DNA from 3 places in the Roseomonas fluvialis genome. Region 3 is predicted to be linked to each of the others. Evidence: predicted binding sites of a transcription regulator. Region 3 holds the regulator's gene; each other region holds the start of a gene.
What was found. Region 3 encodes LexA, which represses DNA repair genes until DNA is damaged. Its sites were predicted from a motif close to TGTTCTANNTANGTTC; they were not measured.
Positions count from the first base shown of each region.

Region 1: MWM08_RS10105 (putative DNA modification/repair radical SAM protein) is a predicted target of LexA. The motif match lies at 2,878-2,893, and genes of this name have one in related genera.
Region 2: MWM08_RS18420 (S24 family peptidase) is a predicted target of LexA. The motif match lies at 1,331-1,346, and genes of this name have one in related genera.

Region 1 is NZ_AP025637.1:2,078,242-2,084,798, reverse strand. It holds gene MWM08_RS10110 (UdgX family uracil-DNA binding protein) at 181-1,638, opposite strand; gene MWM08_RS10105 (putative DNA modification/repair radical SAM protein) at 1,638-2,870, opposite strand; gene MWM08_RS10100 (SDR family oxidoreductase) at 2,978-3,673, opposite strand; gene MWM08_RS10095 (M20 family metallopeptidase) at 3,673-5,091, opposite strand; gene MWM08_RS10090 (xanthine dehydrogenase family protein molybdopterin-binding subunit) at 5,150-6,557, opposite strand, start outside.
Region 2 is NZ_AP025637.1:3,825,137-3,831,693, forward strand. It holds gene MWM08_RS18400 (portal protein) at 1-43, opposite strand, end outside; gene MWM08_RS18405 (hypothetical protein) at 48-287, opposite strand; gene MWM08_RS18410 (hypothetical protein) at 449-937, opposite strand; gene MWM08_RS18415 (hypothetical protein) at 934-1,308, opposite strand; gene MWM08_RS18420 (S24 family peptidase) at 1,487-2,140, shown strand; gene MWM08_RS18425 (DSD1 family PLP-dependent enzyme) at 2,385-3,491, opposite strand; gene MWM08_RS18430 (flavin monoamine oxidase family protein) at 3,529-4,779, shown strand; gene MWM08_RS18435 (gamma-glutamylcyclotransferase family protein) at 4,780-5,121, opposite strand; gene MWM08_RS18440 (Bug family tripartite tricarboxylate transporter substrate binding protein) at 5,174-6,148, opposite strand; gene pgmG (phosphoglucomutase/phosphomannomutase PgmG) at 6,232-6,557, opposite strand, start outside.
Region 3 is NZ_AP025637.1:3,332,558-3,339,114, forward strand. It holds gene trpD (anthranilate phosphoribosyltransferase) at 1-60, shown strand, start outside; gene trpC (indole-3-glycerol phosphate synthase TrpC) at 57-896, shown strand; gene moaC (cyclic pyranopterin monophosphate synthase MoaC) at 893-1,366, shown strand; gene MWM08_RS16245 (molybdopterin molybdotransferase MoeA) at 1,368-2,573, shown strand; gene MWM08_RS16250 (glycosyltransferase family 2 protein) at 2,548-3,381, opposite strand; gene lexA (transcriptional repressor LexA) at 3,547-4,260, shown strand; gene MWM08_RS16260 (beta strand repeat-containing protein) at 4,384-6,557, shown strand, end outside.

The DNA.
Region 1 (6,557 bases), 1.3 Mb from region 3:
ATCGTCGCCCGATCCACGATTCCATCCGATCGAGATCTGCTCTGCGCGGGCGTATTCGCAACGCTGGCATCGCGGTACCGCAAGCGGGGCGCCGGCGCGGCAATGCGCCTCACCACCCGGGGGGGCACTTTCGCGGCCGCGGCCTTGCCGATGGCCGGTCGGCGCGTTGGCCGCTTGGCGCTACGCGTTCACCGGCCCGCGCCGCGCCTCAGCCTCCAGGTGCGCCCGCGCCGCTGCCAGGTCAGCATGAAAGCGCGCCGTCTCCTCCGCCGCACGGCGCGCATCCGGCAGCCGCAGCAGGTATGCGGGGTGAGTCGTGACCAGCAGCGCGCGGTCCTCCTCGAGCGGCAGGACGCGGCCGCGGATGTCGCCCAGCCGTGGCGTCTCGCCCGTCAAAGCCCGCACCGCCGTCGCGCCCATCGCGACCACCAGGCGCGGGCGCACCAGCGCGATCTCCTGGCGTAGCCACCAGCGGCAGTGCTCGATCTCATCGGCATTGGGCGTGACATGCAGCCGCCGCTTGCCGCGCGGTTCGTGCTTGAAGTGCTTCACCGCATTGGTCAGGTAGGTCGCCGCGCGATCGATCCCCGCCGCGGCCATTGCACGGTCCAGCACGGCGCCCGCAGGGCCGACGAAGGGGCGGCCGGCCAGGTCCTCGCGATCGCCTGGCTGTTCGCCGACGATCATCAGGTCGGCGCGGTCCGGGCCTTCGCCGAAGACAGCCTGCGTCGCGTGGCAATGCAGCGCGCAGCGCGTGCAACCGCGCGCGGCCTCGCGAAGGGCGGCAAGAGAATCGGTCGTGGCGGCCGGCGCTTCCACCGCGCGGCGCCGCGCCTGGATGCGCGCGTGATGCGCGGGCGGCGGCAGCGCGGCCTGGGCCGCCATGGCCGCCACGCGCGCCGGCGCCTGCGCCAGCAGCTCCGGGATCAGCGCGGCCTCGGGCAGGTTCCGCCAGTACTTCTTCGGCATCTCGGACATCATCGCCGCGACCTTCACCCGCGCGGGGTTGAAGATCGATGCGTAGTAGGTGAGCCATAGCGCGTCGGTCGCGTCTTCCAGCGCCGGCTTCGTCGCGGGCGCGGTGCTGACCGACAGCACGCCATCGTCGAAGGCGGCGGACCCCTTCGGCGTCAGGATCATCCAGTCCATGTCGGCGAATCGCCGTGCGAAGAAGGGCGCCTTGCGCGCCACGATGTGATGGTCCGGTTCGAACCAGGCCAGGAAGCGCCGCCGCCCGCCCTCCCCCGGCGTTTCGCGGAAGCGCACGAAGGCCGCCATCTTGTGGCAGTCGCGGCGGACGGATTTCGCCAGGCGCTCGGCGGTGACCACGTCCGGGTCGGCGGCCATGGACAGCAGCGCAGGGTCGCCCTGCAGGCGCGCCAGCAGGCGGTACAGCAGGGCGAAGCGGCCAGAATCGCTGTGGCAGATGACGGTCTCCGCGAGGTCGAGGAACGCGCGCGGCACGCGAGGCGGCGGGCGGGTCACGGGCGGCAGCGGCATCGCGCCATCGAACAACGACGCCGCGCCGGCCGTGCGCCAGTCGACGTGCTCCGGCGCCACCCCCGCCATGGCCAGCGCCCGCGCCGCGTCGCGCCATTCGGCGAGGTCGCCGCGCCCTTCCAGCGCGACGGCCAGCATCAGAACAGCGCCATCTGCCGCGGCGGCGGCGCCACCAATACGGCGAGGTCCGACCGGTCGAGTTCGCGCAGCGGCGTCCAGCCCTCCGCCACGATCCAGGGCCGCGCCTTGCGCAGCGGCACGCGCAGCCGCGCCAGGTCATCGAGGCCGAGGCGCCGGTGCCGCCGCGCCGCCAGGATGGCGGCCACGGTCTTCACACCGAAGCCCGGCACGCGCAGCAGCGGCTCCCGCGCCGCGGTGTTCACGTCGACCGGGAATTGCCCGCGATGCGCCAGCGCCCAGGCGAGCTTCGGGTCCATCTCGAGGTCGAGCATCCCGTCCGGCCGCGACGCCGTCACTTCCTCGATCGAAAAGCCATAGAAGCGATACAGCCAATCCGCCTGGTACAACCGGTGCTCGCGAACCAAGGGCGGCTTGACCGGCGGCAGAGTGGCGGAAGCATCCGGGATCGGGCTGAAGGCCGAATAATACACCCGCTTCAGCCCGTAGCCGCCATAGAGCCGCGCGCTGGTGGCGAGCACCGTCGCGTCATTCGACGCATCAGCGCCGATGATCATCTGCGTCGATTGTCCGGCGGGGGCGAAGCGCTTGCGCGTCTTGGTGCGCAGTGTCGGTTCCTTCGCGTCCTCGATGCGGATGCGCATGTCGGCCATGGCCTGGCGGATGCCGGCGGGCTGCTTCTCGGGTGCCAGCGCGGCCAGGCCGGCATCCGTCGGCATCTCGATGTTGATCGACAAGCGGTCGGCGTACAGGCCCGCCTCCTCGATCAGCGCCGGCGATGCGTCGGGGATGGTCTTGAGATGGATGTAGCCGCGGAAGCCATGGACCGTGCGCAGGTCCCGCACCACGCGCACCAGTTGCTCCATGGTGTGGTCCGACGAGCGCACGATGCCCGAGGAGAGGAACAGCCCCTCGATGTAGTTGCGCCGGTAGAACTCCATGGTCAGCCAGACGACCTCGTCTGGCGTGAAGCGGGCGCGCTCCACGTTGCTCGATGACCGGTTGATGCAATAGGCGCAGTCGTAGATGCAGAAATTGGTCAGCAGGATCTTCAGCAGCGAGATGCAGCGCCCATCCGGCGCATAGGCGTGGCAGATGCCCGACCCCTCGGTCGAACCGAGCCCGCCGCTGGCCGCGGAATCGCGCCGCGTGGTGCCGCTGGATGCGCAGGACGCATCGTATTTGGCGGCATCCGACAGGATGGCGAGGCGTTCGCGGAGGGACCGGGGCATGGTCCTATGTTCTCTAAACGTTCCCCTTCACCCGCGCAAGCGAAGCACCGTCTCGCCGCACAGCATCACGCTAACGCACGCGGTCGCTCGCCCGGCCCTGCACGCCGTCACACCGAGCGCGTCAGCCCGCCATCCACCCGCAGGTTCTGCCCGGTGATGTAGCCCGCGCCGTCGGACGCGAGGAACGCCACAGTCGCCGCGATCTCCTCGCTGCTGCCGTAGCGACCCATGGGAATGGACGGCAGGCGTTCGGCGCGCACCGGCAAGCTGTCGATGAAACCGGGCAGCACGTTGTTCATGCGCACGTTGTCCGCCGCGTACTTGTCGGCGAACAGCTTGGTGTAGGCCGCGAGCCCCGCGCGGAACACGCCCGAGGTCGGAAACGCCGGGTCGGGTTCGAAGGTCGCGAAGGTCGAGATGTTGACGATCGCCCCGCCCTTCTGCGCGACCATGATCGGCGCGACCAGCCGTGTCGGCCGGATCACGTTCATCAGGTAGACATCGAGGCCGCGGTGCCAGTCCTCGTCCGTCAGATCCAGCACGGGACCACGCGGTCCGTGCCCCGCACTGTTCACCAGCACATCGACCCGACCCCACTTCGCCATGGCCGCGTCGACGAGGCGCTGCAGGTCGTCATTCGACTGGTTCGACCCCGTCACCCCGATCCCGCCGAGTTCGCCAGCCAGCGCCTCCCCCTTGCCGGAGGAGGAGAGGATACCGACCGCAAACCCATCGGACGCGAGCCGACGCGCCACGGCCGCCCCCATGCCGGACCCGCCGGCGGTGACGAGGGCGACGCGCATCACGCCGACATCTTGATCGGCGGGTTCACGTCGGCCGGCAGAGGGCAGACATAGGGGTGCGCATCGGTGCGCTTCTTGTGGTCGGCTTTGGCCGCGGCCAGCAGGTCGGGGTTGGTGATGGCGTCCACTGCCGTGCCCGCCATGATCTTCGCCACATGCACCAGGCCCTTGTGCGCGATGCCGGACTTCCCCTGCGCTGTCAGCTGCCAGGAATGCCCCGGCGTGCCGATCGCATAGGTCGCGCCGCGCGCCTGCACCGTGGGCACCGCCCAGGACACATCGCCCACGTCGGTCGACCCCACGCCGCCCTTCCCCTTGGCATCCAGCGGCACGATGATGTCGCAGAGCGGCTTGTCGCGATCGACCTCGAGCCCATGGCGGCGGAAGGCGGCGGCGATGTCCTCGTCGGACAGCGTGCCCTGGATCTGCTTCGCGTAGGCGCGGTCGGCCTCGTCGAATTCCGGCGGGCCCAGGCGCTGCATATTGTCGTACATCGCCTGTTCGAGCGGCGTATTCGCTAGCAGGTTCGACACCGCGGAGACGACCTTGGTGGTGACCGTGGTCTCGGTCATCAACGCCGCGCCATCGGCGATCTTGCGCACGCGCGCGACCAGCTGGTTCAGCCCGACCAGGTCGCGCGCCCGGATCAGGTAGCGCACCTTCGCCGTGCCCTGCACGACGTTCGGCGCGATGCCGCCGGCATCCAGATACGCGTAGTGGATGCGCGCGTCCGAGGGCATGTGCTCGCGCATGTAGTTCACGCCGACATTCATCAACTCGACGGCATCGAGCGCCGAGCGCCCGAGTTCCGGCGCCGCCGCCGCGTGCGACGAACGGCCGGTGAAGGAGAAGTCGATGCGCGTGTTGGCGAGCGACACCGCCTCGTTAACGCCGGTGAAGGCGGCCGGGTGCCAGCAGATCGCCATGTCGACATCGTCGAAGGCCCCCTCGCGCACCATGAAGCCCTTGGCCGCACCACCTTCCTCGGCCGGGCAGCCGTAGTAGCGCACGCGCGCCTGGATGCCGTTCTCGGCCAGCCAGTCCTTCACGGCCGAGGCCGCGAGCAGCGAGGCCGCGCCCAGCAGATTGTGCCCGCAACCGTGGCCAGAGCCATCGCCCGGCAGCGGCTTGTGCTCGGCAATGCCGGCCTCGTTCGACAGGCCCGGGAGTGCATCGTATTCGCCCAGGATCGCGATGACCGGGCCGCCCTCGCCGGCTTCGCCCATCACGGCGGTCGGGATGCCGGCGACGTTGCGCGTCACGCGGAAGCCGTGCTGCTCCAGCAGCGCGGTGTGCTCGGCGCAGGAGCGTTCCTCGGCGTAGCAGAGCTCCGGCATGCCCCAGACGCGGTCGGCGAGTTCGATCGCGTCGGGCGCCTTGGCATCGACCAGGCGCCAGATCTCTTCCGTGTTCCGCATGGACCGTCTCCCGTCTGAAGACGGCCATCTACCCCCGCGGCGACGCGCGCGTAAAGCGTCAGGACCCCTGCAGCGCCGCGCGCATTTTCGCCGTGGTGAAAGGCACGGATCGCAGCCGCACCCCCGTCGCGTCGAAGATGGCGTTGGTCACGGCCGAGGGCACGATCGCCGCCGCCGGTTCGCCCGCGCCCCAGGGGCGTTCGGTCGGGCGGTCGATCAGTTCGATCACCATCTCGGGAACTTCCGGGAATGTGATGACCTGGTAGGAGGCCCAGTCGCGGCTGGTGACGGTGCTGCGGTCGAAGGTCAGTTCCTCCTTCAGCGTGCGCGACAGCGTGTGGATGATGTTGCCCTCGACCTGCGCCTTGACGCCGTCGGGGTTGATCATCTGCCCGCAATCATGGGTGCAGAAGAAGCGCGCCACGCGGATGGCGCCGGTGCGGCGATTGACCTCGACCTCCGCCACCGCGGCGACATAGGTGCGCACCAGTTCGTACTTCACATAGGTCACGCCGCGGCCGCGCAGGATGTCGCCGGTGCGGTCCTGCTGCGGGGATGGCCGCGTCTGCCAGTTGGCCAGGCGCGCGACGCGTTCCAGCACCTCCCGCCCGCGCGGGTCGTCCTGCGGCATGACGCGCAGGCGGTATTCCACCGGGTCGGCATTCGCCGCCGCGGCGCACTCATCGAGGAACGCCTCGTTCGCGTAGGTGTTCTGCATCCGCCCCGGCGTGCGGATCCAGGAGGGCCGGAAGGGCGTGGTGTCGACCCGATGGCAGGTCGTCTTGATCGCCGGGAAGGTATAGGGCAGCGCCAGGTTGTGGATGATGTTGCCCGGGTGAATCTGGTTCTCGCGCGGCAGCCCGCCGAGTTCCGCCGCCGTCAGGTCCACGTTCCCGCCGGCGCCCTTCGGGATGAAGGCCTCGGCCTCCCACCCCACGATGTTGCCCTGCGCGTCGAGCCCGGCGCGCAGGTCGACCAGGTGCGGCGGACCCTTCGGGTCCCACACATGTTCGTCCGCGCGCATCCACTGCACGCGCACCGGGCGGCCCACGGCGCGGGCGAGCAGCGCGGCATCGGCCGCCGCATCCTCATGTCCGTTGCGCCCGTAGCAGCCCGCCCCTTCCAGGTAGACACAGCGGATATTGTGCACCGGCATCGCCAGCATCATGCCGAGCTGCTTGCGCAGGTTGTGCGTCGCCTGGCTGGCCGACCACGTGGTGAGTTTCCCGTCCGCGCCGAATTCCGCCACCGCGCAGGATGGGCCCATCGACCCGTGCGTGTGGATGGCGAAGTCGTAGGTGGCGCTGACGCGCCGCGCGGCACCCTGGATGGCGGCGGCAGGATTGCCGCGGTCGGACGTCACCTGCACCTGCGCGACGGGCGTGGCGCGCACATGCTCCCACAGCCGCGCCTGGTCCGGCAGGCCGGCCCAGTTCGACCACGTCACCTTCAGATCGCGCGCGGCG
Region 2 (6,557 bases), 490 kb from region 3:
CGAGCGCGCGGGCATGGCGCGCCAGCATGTCCTCGGGGGTCATGCTCTCATTCCCCCAGGAGCGACTTGCGCGTCGCCGCGAAGTCGGCGCGCGCGCCGAGCACGCCGGCGGCGGAGGTGGCGATGGTGCCGGAGAGGCCGCGGCGGGCACGCTCGCGCGTCTCGACGCGGGCGGCGGCTGCGGTCTCCTCGATGGCCTGCTGCGGGGCGACGACGGCTTGCGCCGGGGCCGGTGCGGCGGCAGGTGCGATGACGACAGGCTTCGGGGCGCGGAACAGGCCACCCATGCGCGCGCGGCTCCTCTCGATTGGGGGACGGGACCCTCCGCGCACAGCCCGAAAAGCCGCGAACCCGCCCTTCCGGGGGAAGGGCGGGTTCGCGAAAGTCTCGGGAGGGAGCGGAGGAAGGCCGCCGGGCGCAGATCGCCCGTTGGCCTGATGGTGATACGTCAGGGCGCGAACTGGGTCAAGACATTTTTCCTATTTTCTTGAAGAATCTTCACCAGCCGCCGGAACAGGCCGAAGGGCGTGAGCGCGAAGGGCGCACCGGCGCCCAGCAGAGCGCGGCATAGTCCGACGCAGGTCTGCGGCAGCACCGGCGGGAGCCATCCCGGACGCGCCGGACCCGGCGCGAAGGGTCCGACCACGCGCAGCCCCGCGCGGCGGTAGAAGCCCGGCAAGTCGTAGCCGGCCGGCATGGCGATGCGCAGCACGAGCAAGCGGCCCGAGACGGGTTCCACCACGGTCCAGCCGGCCTCGTCGCGCAGGGCGGCGAAGCAGTGGCGGAAGCCGCGGCGCAGCGGGCGCAGCCAAGCCTGGTCGGCCTCGCCGCCGAAGGCGATCCAGACCTGTTGCGGGGCGTCGCGCGCGGCGCGCAGGCGGGGGGGGCCGCGCGATCCGTCCTGGCCCCGCGAGGCGCCGGAAACCGTGGGCTTCACGCCACGATCCCCTTCACGCGCAGCGGCCATTCCAGGCGATTCATGGCCTCGCGCCACTGCGCGGCATCGGCGCGCTCGGACAGGTGGCGCGGGTCCGGGGCGATGCCGCGCTCACCCCACAGGCGCAGAATACGCGCGTGGATCAGGTCGATGCGGCGGCAGCGGTACAGCCGGTCGAGGCACTTGATCACGTCGTCCGGTTCGCAGGGGCGCACCTTCTCGCCCTTGCCGGCGGTGATGCGCGCGCCGTCGCGCCGCGCGATCAGCGCGGACATGGTCCAGAACCAGGCTTCCTCGGCCGACCGAAAGGGCTCGGCGGCGGCGATGCTGGCGTAGCGGGGGGCGTGGGCAGTGCGGGGGGCGGGGCGCATGGGGGGTTCTCGCCTGTGGGGTGAACAATACAAGAACATTAACCGCTCAAGTTGCATCGAGGCAAGCCGAAAAAGGAAGATTGACCTATTGCATCACGACACTAGACCTAGGATATGTTCCCCAGGACGCCCACTTCATCTGGATTCGCGTCCTGGCGACCCAAGGACATCTGTTCCCATGCGGCATGACGACATCTGGCGCGCCCTCGATGCCCTCGCGGCCGAGCACGGGCTTTCGGCCTCCGGGCTTGCGCGCAAGGCGGGGCTCGATCCCACCGCCTTCAACCCATCGAAGCGCATCGGCGCGGATGGCCGCGCGCGATGGCCCTCGACCGAGAGCATCGCCAAGGTGCTGAACGCGGTCGGACGCGGGATCGACGACTTCGCCTCACTGGTGTCGGGCATGCCTGCCCTCTCGCGCGGCGGATCAGGGCGCGGCGGGGTGGGCCGGCGCGTGCCGCTGATCGGCCTGGCCCAGGCGGGGGGCGAGGGCTACTTCGACGATGGCGGCTACCCTGTCGGCGGCTCCTGGGACGAGATCTCCCTGCCCGAAATCGGCGATCCCAACGCCTATGCGCTGGAGATCTCGGGCGAGTCCATGGAACCGGTGTTCCGCGACGGCGACGTGGTGGTGGTCTCCCCGGGCGCGCCGGTGCGCCGCGGGGACCGCGTGGTGGTGCGGACCGCTAAGGGCGAGGTGATGGCCAAGGAACTCCGTCGCCAATCGGCCAAGCGGATCGAACTCGCGAGCCTCAACCCCGCTCATCCGAGCTACAGCTTCGAGCTGCCCGAGATCGCGTGGATGCATCGGATCGTCTGGGCGAGTCAGTAGTTTTTTTGTCCGTCAGACCGCGGGCGCCGGTCGCAAGCGGTGCTGCGACCGGCGCGGCATGCCTTCCCACCACGCACTGGCGTCCCGACGGCGGATGATGGTCGGGGCGCGGTCGCGCTTGGCGCTTCCGGATCGCGCAGGGCACGATCCGATGAGGTTGCCGCATGCACGCACGCTGCGCCGCGCCTCCGGCCCAGGTGCGTCGCGCTGCACGATCGCGCTGCGGCAATCCGCAGCGCGACGCTCACGCCATCCCGCCCCGCGCCGCGATCGGCCAGAGGCATTCCACCCGCCCCTTCCGCACGCCGACATACCAGTCATAGCGATCCACCGTCGGGTCGCAATGCCCGGGCACCAGGCGCAGCCGCTCACCCAGCGCGGGTGCCGCAGCATCCTCCACCATGATCTTGCCGTGTTCGTCCGACGCACCCGCGAAGCGCAGGCCAGGCCGTTCCCACACGCCCGGCATGCCAGAATCCACCGCGACACCCTTGTGCCCGCAATCCACCACCACGATCCCCGGCGCTGCGCGGCTCATCACCGTGGTCGCGACGAACAGCGCGTGGCGGAAGGGCGGCGCGTCGTCATTCTTCGCGTAGTCCACGTCCATGAAGGCGTAGGATCCGGCCTGGATTTCCGTATAGACGCCGCTCGCCGCCTCGTGCCGGAAGGTGCCGGTGCCCGCACCGCCCACGATCGCGCAGGACAGGCCGCGCTGCGCCAACTGCTCCATCGTGCGCCGCGTGCGCGCCACCGCCTCGGCGATCGCGCCGGCACGCTTCTCCGGCTCACGGATATGCTGCGCGCTGCCGTGATAGGCCTGCAGCCCGCCGAAGATGAGGTGCTTCGACGCGGCGATGCGTTCCGCCAGCGCGACCGCCGGCGGGCCGGCCTCGATGCCGCCGCGCGCCATGCCAACATCAATCTCGACCAGCATCTTCAGCCGGATGCCCGCGGCTTCCGCTGCCTGCTCGGCCAGCACCACCTGCGCCTCGTCATCGGCACACAGCCCGACCTCGCAGATGCGCGACAGCGCGGCCAGACGCGCCAACTTGCGCGGGCCCACCACCTGGTTGGTCACCAGCACGTCCGGGACGCCGCCCCACGCGAGGGCTTCCGCCTCGGCCACCTTCTGCACGCATTGCCCGACCGCGCCGCGTGCCATCTGCAGCTTCGCGACAACCGGCGACTTGTGCGTCTTGGCATGCGCGCGAAGCTTCGCCTCGGTCGGGGCCAACAGCGCGGCCATGGTGTCGAGGTTGTGCTCGAAGGCATCGAGGTCGATCACCAGCGCCGGCGTGTCGATCTCGTCCTCGCGCATGCCGGGTTCGGCGGGCGGCGCTTGCAGCATGGTTCATCCTTCGCGTCTTCCGCGCCATGATGCGGCGATGTTCCCTTCCGATCCAGACGTGGTCGTCATCGGCGCCGGTTGCGCCGGTATCGCGGCCGCGCGAGATCTCGCCGCACGCGGACGGACCTGCGTGGTGCTGGAAGCCGGCGCGCGCGTGGGCGGGCGCGCGCATACCGAGAGCCACTCGCTCGGCCTGCCCTTCGACCATGGCGCCTCCTGGCTGCACCAGGCCAATGACAATCCCCTGACGCCACTGGCGCGTGGCCTCGGCCTGCGGCTACTGGACCACGACACGCTGCGCGACCGGCGGCTGGTGACACGGGACCGCTTCGCCACGCCGGAGGAACGCAAGGACTTCGCCGCCGCCGAGGACGCCTTCTGGGCCGCGATCGAAGCCGCCGCGGCGGACGGCGCACCCGACCGCCCCGCCGACCAGGCCGCACCCCAGGGTGGCCGCTGGGACGCCACCATCGCGCATTGGGAAGGCGCGCAGATCTGCGCCGCGGAACTGCACCGCATGTCGCTGCACGACCTGGCGGCGACAGCGCTCGACGGGCCGAACCTGATCCTGCGCGAGGGCATCGGGGGCCTGGTCACGCGCCTCGCCGAAGGCCTGCCGGTGCGCCTCGGTGCGCGTGTCGATCGCCTGCGCTGGGGGGCGGCCGGCGTGGTCGCGGAGGGTGGCTTCGGCAGCCTGGCTGCACGCGCCGCCATCGTGACCGTCTCGACCGGCGTGCTCGCAGCTGGCGGCATCGCCTTCGACCCGCCGCTGCCAGCCGCGACCCAGCAGGCGATCGACGACCTGCCGATGGGCCTGCTGACCAAGGTCGCGTTTCGTGCCGACGATCCCGCCGCGCCCGACCTGCCCGCCTTCGCGAGTGTGCGCCGCGCGGTGGAGTCAACCGACGACCGTCCGATGTCCTTCCTGTCGCGCCTGTTCCATGACCCGCTGCTGATCGGCTTCTGCGGCGGCGCGCGCGCCTGGGAGATGCTGCACGACGCAGCGGCGCTCGAAGCCGCCGCGCGCGACGAGATCGCTGGCATCTTCGGCGCGCGCGCCGCGGCCACGCTGGGTCGCGCGACCGTCACGCGGTGGGGCGAGGATGTGCTGTTCCGCGGCGCCTATTCGCACGCGCGACCTGGCGCGCTGGCGGCGCGCCGGGTGCTGGGCACGCCAGTCGCGGACGGGCGCCTGTGCTTCGCCGGCGAGGCCTGCCACCCGCGCTTCGCCGCGACCGTGGCCGGCGCCTGGCTCAGCGGGATGGCGGCCGCGCGCGCCGTGCCCTGATCACGGCCAGTCCCGCGCACGGTCGGCGCGCCAAGGCGGGGCGATCCAGGCGCGCGCGTGCAGCGCCCCGCGCGCCGTCACCACCCTGACCGGCGTCAGCGCATATGCGCTGCCCTCGTACGCCGACAACCGCGCGAGCGCCGCGTCGCCGACGCGCAGCACCGCGCCTTCGACCCGCGCGCCGTGCCGCGGCACCAGCGTGGGATAGGGCGTGCCGCGCAGCACCACGCGCCGCCAGCCTTCGAGCATGGCGGCGCGCGACTGTCGCGCCAGGGCGGGGTCACCGGACACGCGTGCCAGCACGCCCGCATCGAGCAAGGTGCCATAGACGAACAGGATCACGGGCCGGGGGCCTCGCCTGCGCGTGGCGGCGCCTGCACCGCGGTTGCGGCCCTCACTCCGGGCGCAGGTTCACGCTGACCACCAGGTCGCGGATCTTGGCGGATTGCGCACGCACCATGGTGCCGAAGCTGTCCGCGTCTGAGCCGACTGCCTCCGCACCTACCTCGTCGCAACGGCGCACGAAATCAGGATGCCGTGCGGCGGCAGCGATCTCGCGATTCAGTCGCGCCATCACCGGCGCCGGCGTGCGCGCGGGGGCAAAGAAGCCGTTCCAGCCTTCCAGCTCCAGCGAGGGGAAGCCCTGTTCGCGCACCGTCGGCACGTCCGGCAGCACCGCGGACCGGCGCGAGGCGACATTGGCCAGCCCCTTCAGCGTGCCGGCGCGCACATGCTGCAGGCAGGTCGAGATCTGGTCGCCGCCGAACTGCACGCGCCCGGCGATCAGTTCCTGCACCAGCGGTGCGGCGCCGCGGAACGGCACGTGCTCCATGCGGATATTGGCGTCGCGCTTCAGCACCTCGCCCACCATGTTCATGAAAGAGCCGGGGCCTGTGGAGCCATAGAAGGGCTGGTTCGGCTGCGCCCGTGCCCAGTCCACGAAGCCCTTGAGGTCGGCCGCCGGTACGCCCGGGTTCGCCAGGATGATCAGCGGCACGTTGGCGCCGAGCGACAACGGCGCGAAGTCACGATCGATGTCGTGCGGCGGGCGCCCAGCCAGCGTCATCGCCGCGGTCGTGGTCGGGAAGGTGATGTTGTGGAACAGCAGCGTGTAGCCATCGGGGGCGGCCTTCGCGACCACGTCGGCGCCGATGGATCCGCCGCCGCCGCCGCGGTTTTCGACTACCACGGACTGGCCCATGGTCTCGGTCATGCGCTGGGCGAACAGCCGGGCGAGAAGGTCGGTGGTGCCGCCCGCCGGGAAGGGCACGATGATGCGGATGGGGCGCGTCGGGAAATCCTGAGCGAGGGCCGGCGCGGCGAGGGTGGCGCCGGCGGCGAGCAGCAGCGTACGGCGGGCGAGGGTCATGCCTGGGGTTCCTCCTGCAGCCGTTGCTCAGGCTGCTGGAGGTGAAGGCTAGACCGGTTGTCGCCGCGCGGGGAAGGCGGCCGTCAGTGCCCGGCGTTCTCCGCCGAGAAATCCGGCGCTTCCAGGCCCGAAGCCACCAGCTGCTTCACCAACTGCGCCTTGAGGCGTTCCAGGCCCGCCTCGGACGACGCTTCGCAGCGCGCCACGAGCACCGCCTGCGTGTTCGATGCGCGCAGCAGCCACCAGCCATCCTCGGTCAGCACGCGCACGCCATCGACGGCCTGCACCTTGGCACCCTCGGCGGCCAGGCGGTCCTTGACCTCCTGTACGACGACGAACTTGCGCGTTTCCTCGCAGTTGAAGCGCAGCTCCGGCGTGTTGATCACCTGCGGCAGCGCGGCGCGCACGT
Region 3 (6,557 bases):
GCCCTTGGCGTACTCACGCGCCTCCGCGCCCTCTGCCCCCCCAAGGACGCCGCTGCATGAACGCGCCTACCGTTGTCACCACCGCTGCCGGCGACGTCTCGGTCCCCGACGTGCTGGTTCGGATCATCGCCGACAAGGAACGCGAGGTGGCCGAGCGCATGGCCGCGACCTCGCAATCCGAGATCGAGCGCGCCGCCGCGCATGCCTCGCCAGTGCGCGACTTCGTGGGCGCGCTGTGCCACCGCATCGGCGAAGGCCGCACCGGGCTGATCGCCGAGATCAAGCGCGCCTCGCCCTCGGGCGGGCTGATCCGCGACCCGTTCGACCCGGCCGCGCTGGCACGCGCCTACGAGGCAGGCGGGGCGGCGTGTCTGTCGATCCTGACCGACGGGCCGTATTTCCAGGGCGCGCGGGAGCATCTGGAGGCCGGGCGCGCGGCGTGTTCCCTGCCGGTGCTGCGCAAGGACTTCATGATCCACCCCTGGCAGGTCTTCGAGGCCCGCGCGATGGGGGCGGACTGCATCCTGCTGATCATGGCCTGCCTGTCGAACGAGCGCGCGGCCGAATTGCTGGAACTCGCACGCTCACTCGACATGGCGGTGCTGGCCGAGGTGCATGACCGCGCCGAGCTCGATCGCGCACTGGGGCTGAACACGCGCCTGATCGGCATCAACAACCGCGACCTGCGCACGCTGCAGACCGATATCGGCACCACCGAGGACCTGGCGCCGCTGGTGCCGGCCGACCGGCTGCCAGTGGCCGAAAGCGGTATCCGCACGCCGGCCGATGTGCGGCGCATGGCGATGGCGGGCGCGCATTGCATCCTGGTGGGCGAACACCTGATGCGCCAGGCGGACGTCACCGTCGCCGCGCGCGAACTGGTCGACGCGCGCTGATGGCGCTGACGCATTTCGACGCCGCCGGGCGCGCGGCGATGGTCGATGTGTCGGGCAAGGACGAGACGGCGCGCACCGCCACCGCGCGCGGGCGGATCGTGATGCAGCCAGCCACGCTCGCGCTGATCCGCGAGGGGCGTGCTGGCAAGGGCGATGTGCTAGGGGTGGCGCGCATCGCCGGCATCATGGCGGCCAAGAAGACGCACGAGCTGATCCCGCTGTGCCATCCGCTGATGATCAGCAAGGTCGCGGTGGATCTGCAGCCCGAGGGTGAGGATGCGGTGGCGATCGAGGCCACCGTCAGCCTCACGGGGCGCACGGGGGTCGAGATGGAGGCGCTGACCGCGGTCACGGTCGCGGCGCTGACGGTCTACGACATGGTGAAGGCGGTTGACCGCGGCATGCGCATCGAGGATGTGCGCCTGGTCCACAAGGACGGCGGCAAGTCGGGCGAGTTCCGTGGCGAATGACCTGCTCGCCGTCGAGGAAGCCCGCGCGCGGATCATCGCCGCGCTGACTCCGACGGCCGCCGAGACGGTGGCGCTGGCCGATGGCGCGGGGCGCGTGTTGGCGCGGGGCGTGGTGGCGCGCCTGACGCAGCCGCCGGCCGATGTCTCGGCGATGGATGGCTATGCCGTGCGCGCGGCGGATGCGCCGGAGGGCGCGGTGCTGCGCATGGCCGGCGCGGCGCCGGCCGGGCGGCCCTTCGCGGGCCGCGTCGGTCCCGGCGAGGCGGTGCGCATCTTCACCGGCGGCTTCGTGCCCGACGGCGCCGATGCGATCCTGCTGCAGGAGGATGCCAGCCCGTCCGACGGCGCGGTGCGGGTGAACGAGACAGTGCAGGCCGGGCGCTGGATCCGCCGGCGCGGGCTGGACTTCGCGGAGGGCACGCAGGTGTTGCCGGCGCGGCGGAAGCTCACGGCGCGCGACATCGGGCTGGCGGCGGCGTCGAACAACCCGTGGCTCGCGGTGCACCGGCGCCCGCGCGTGGGTATCCTGGCGACGGGCGACGAGATCGCGCTGCCCGGAGACCCGATCCCGCCTGGCGGGATCGTGTCGTCCAACGCGCATGCGCTGGCGGCGCTGGTGCGCGCCGCGGGCGGGGAACCGGTGGTGCTGCCGATCGCGCCGGACGACACGGCCGCGATCGCGGATGTCGCCGCCGGTGCGCATGCCTTCGACCTGCTGGTCACCACCGGCGGGGCCAGCGTGGGCGACCACGACCTGATCCAGCAGGCGCTGGGCGGCGAGGGCTTCGAACTCGGCTTCTGGAAGATCGCGATGCGGCCGGGCAAGCCGTTGATCTGGGGCCGGCTCGGGCGCACGCCGGTGCTGGGGCTGCCGGGCAATCCGGTCAGCGCGCTGGTCTGCGGCGTGGTGTTCCTGATCCCGGCGATCGCCCGGCTATCGGGCCTCGAGGGGGCGCCGACGCCGACGCGGCGCGTGCTGACCGCGGTGCCGCTGGCGCAGAACGACCGTCGCGCCGACCACCTGCGCGCGGCGCTGTCGGTCGATGCGCAGGGGCGGATGCTGGTGACGCCGGCGCCGGTGCAGGATTCGTCGATGCTGGCGACCCTCGCGCGCGCCGATGCCTTGGTGATGCGCGCGCCCTTCGCACCCGCCCTGCCGGCGGGGGCGGAGGTCGAGGCGATCATCCTGGCGGAGTTGGGCGTGTAGCGCGCCGATCGCGCGCTGTCGCGCGGCGATGGTAGTCGCCAAGGGCCGGGCTGCTGCCGACCGCCCGGTTCATCGCACGCCACCGCCGCAGCACGCGCGCGGCGGCCGGCGCGTGGTCGGCGAAGCCGAAGCCGTCCCGCGCGATGGCGGCGAGCGCTTGCGCGTATTCCGCATCGAAGCGCGTCCAGGGCACGTCGGTCGCCTGGCCCGGGCGCAGTTGGTAGCGGTACGCGAGGCCGTCCGCGACCGGCGCGCATCCGCCCGCCGCGGCCAGCGCGCGCAGGTCGAAGACAACGTCGTCGATCAGGCGGAACGGCGCGAAGGGCTGCACCAGGTCCCGCCGTGCGATGACATGCAGCGAGGCGAAGGCCTCCGCCCAGCCGATGAAGCCGAAGCGCGCCAGGCCATCGGCCGGGATGCGCCGCAGCGCCGCGCCATCCGGGTCCCGCACGATGGACGGTACCACGACCGCGCCCCCGCCGCGCGCCCGGTGCAGCGCGCGCGCGATCGAATCGGGCGGGCCTTCCAGCGCGTCGTCGGCGTCGAGCATCAGCACATGCGCGCCGCGCGCCATGGCCAGGGCGCGGTTGCGTGCGGCATGGGCGCCGCTGCGCACCGGCCCCACCGGCGCGAAGCGCAGGCGCGGGTCGGGCGGCAGCAAGGGCGCGTAGTCGGTCCCGTCGTCGGAGGCGAGCACGAGTTCGACTGCGGCCCCTTCGGCGCGGTCGAACACCGAGGCGACGGCGCGCGGCGCGAGGTCGTGCAGGCGATGGGCCGCGATCAGGATGGAGAGGTCGGGGCGGTCCATGGCGGCGCATCCTGGCAGGGCGACGGCGGCGGGGGAACGGTCGCGCGGCGATTCCATCCACAGGCGAATCCCATTGACTGTGACTCCGGAACCTTTCTAGAACACCGGTCAGGTTGCCGCTTTGTTCCGCCGAGCCGCGGGGCGCGGCATGGGGAGAGTTGCCGGATGCTCACGCGCAAGCAGCACGAATTGCTGATGTTCATCGATCGGCATCTGCGCGACACCGGCTTCTCGCCATCGTTCGAGGAAATGAAGGGCGCGCTGAGCCTGAAGTCCAAGTCGGGCATTCATCGCCTGATTACTGCACTCGAGGAACGCGGTTTCCTGCGCCGGCGGGCGCATCGCGCCCGCGCGCTCGAGGTGATCCGCCTGCCCGAGAATTTGGCGCCACGCACGCGCACGCCCAAGCCCGATGCACCGCTTGGCCCCAACGTGATCCGCGGGCCTTTCGCCCCTGCCCCGCCGCGCCCCGCGCCCGAGGCTGCGAACGACGGCGCCGCGGTGAGCCTGCCGCTATTCGGGCGCATCGCGGCCGGCGTGCCGATCGAGGCGCTCCGCGACCACGGCGCCAGCGTGGATGTGCCGGCCGCGCTGATCGGCGCGGGGGAGCACTACGCGCTGGAAGTGGCGGGGGATTCGATGATCGATGCCGGCATCCTCGATGGCGACACGGTGCTGATCCAGCGCGCCGAGACGGCCGAGAACGGCACCATCGTGGTCGCACTGGTCGACGAGAACGAGGTGACGCTGAAGCGCATTCGCCGGCGCGGCAATTCGGTGGCGCTGGAGCCGGCCAACCCGCGGCATGAGACGCGGATTTTTGGGCCGGACCGGGTGAAGGTGCAGGGGCGGCTGGTGGGGTTGCTGCGGCGGTATTGACGCGCCATCAGGCCAGGCCCCGCCACCCAGGGCGGCATTACGTTTTGGAAATGCACTTCGGATAGCGTGGTGCCGGCCGCCCCCGGCAAGTGATGGTGGTTGCGCATTCGGAAAGGCGGCGCCATGGCCATCATCACCGGCACGGCAGGCAACGACACCATCACCAATACGGTGTCGTCCTTCGGCCAGCTGACCACCAGTGGCGATGACAGCGTCCTTGGCGAGGGTGGCAACGACAGCATCCAGGGCGGCAGCGGGTTGGACACGCTGCGCGGGGGGGGTGCCGCCGACACGCTGCTGGGCGGCAACGACAACGACATCCTGGCGGGCGATTCCGGCGACGACCTGCTGTTCGGCCAGGCGGGCAACGACCTGATCGACGGCGGGGACGGGTTCGATGTCCTGAGCTTCTTCGCCACCAATTCGGACGGCGCCGTCTCGGTCGCGATCAGCGCGACGGGCGGCGTCAATGGCGGCACCTCGGCCGCCGGGCCGCTCGTGCTGAACCAGGGCAACGACACCTTCGTCAATATCGAGCAAGTGAACGGGTCGAACGCGAACGACACGATCACCATCAACAACGCCGACACGTCGGTCTTCACCTTCATCGTGCGCGGCAACGCCGGCAATGACCTGCTGGCCAACAACAACCCCACGCGCAATACCAGCATCTTCCTGGACTATCGCAGCGGCGCCGTGACCTCGGGCGTGTCGGTCGACCTCACGGCCGGGCGCGCGAGCGACGGTGTTGGCGGTACGGACACCATCTCCGGCTTCGCCGGGCTGCGCGGCACCGACCTCAACGACACGCTGCAGGGCAGCGCGGAGGTGGACCGCTTCCGCGGCCGCGCCGGCAGCGATGTCATCGACGGGCGCGGCGGAATCGACATCGCGGACTATGGCCAGGCCGCCAGTGCGGTGAGCGTGGACCTGGTCACCGGCCGCGCGCAGGACGGCGAAGGCGGCATCGACACCCTCTCCAGCGTCGAGGAGGTCTGGGGCACGGTCGGCAACGACACCATCATCGGCACCGGTGCCGATGAGTTCTTCTACGGCTTCAACGGCAACGACAGTATCGATGGCGGCGGCGGGCAGGACCGCGTCGGTTTCCAATTCTCCTCGGGCCTGGTGCCCGACGCCACACGCGGGGTGGTGGTGAACCTGGTCACCGGCATCGTGACGGACGCCTGGGGCGGCACCGATACGCTGTCGGGCATCGAGCGCATCACCGGCACTGCATTTGCGGATTCCATGCTGGGCGGCGCCGAGCAGAACCGCTTTCGCGGCCGTGCGGGCAACGACACGCTCGATGGCGGCCTGGGCGGCGACTACGCCGAGTACATCAACGCCACCGCCGGCGCGACCGTGAACCTGACGACCGGCATCGCGACCGATGGCGAAGGCGGCACCGACCTGCTGATCTCGATGGAGAACGCGATCGGCGGCAACTTCGCCGACCGCCTGACCGGCGTGGCCCAGGGGGCGCGCTCGACCTCGGACCTGCGCGGCGGCGGGGGCAATGACACGCTGGTGGGGATCCTCGGCGAATTCGTGCGCGCCGACTATGCGGACCAGACGGTGGGGCTGAACATCAACCTGGGCGCCGGCACCGTGAATGACGGACGCGGCGGCGTGGACACGCTGGTGAATATCCGCGGGGTGGTCCTGTTCGGTGGATTCAACGACGTGGTGACCGGCACCGCCGCGGGCGAATGGTTTGCACCGTCCGAGGGCGCCGACAGCGTGAATGCCGGCCTCGGTTTCGACATCATCGGCTATGGCGGGATCGACGTGGGCGGCGTGTCGGTCAACCTCGCCACCGCCCGCGCACGCGACACCGGCGGGACCATCGACACCATCATCGGCTTCGAGGGCGTGTCGACCTCCTTCGGCGACGACACCATCAACGGATCGAACGGCGCCAACCTGATCGGGCCGGCCGGCGGGGCCGACCTGGTCAATGCGTTCGGCGGGGACGATACGCTGAGCTACGTGCTGGGCTTCTCCCCCGACGGAACGGAATTCACCAGCAACGAGGCCGGCGACCGGCTGCCGGTGCAGGGCGTGACCATCGACCTGCTGACCGGGCGCGCCACCGATTACGGCGGCAGCATCGACACCGTGCTCGGCTTCGAGAACGCGATCGGCAGTACCGCCAACGACATTGTGCGCGGCAGCGGGATCGCCAATTATCTCGGCGGCGCCGAGGGCAACGACACGCTCGAGGGCCGCGGCGGCAACGACACGCTCGAGGGCGGCGCGGGCATCGACCGCCTGATCGGCGGCACGAACGACGA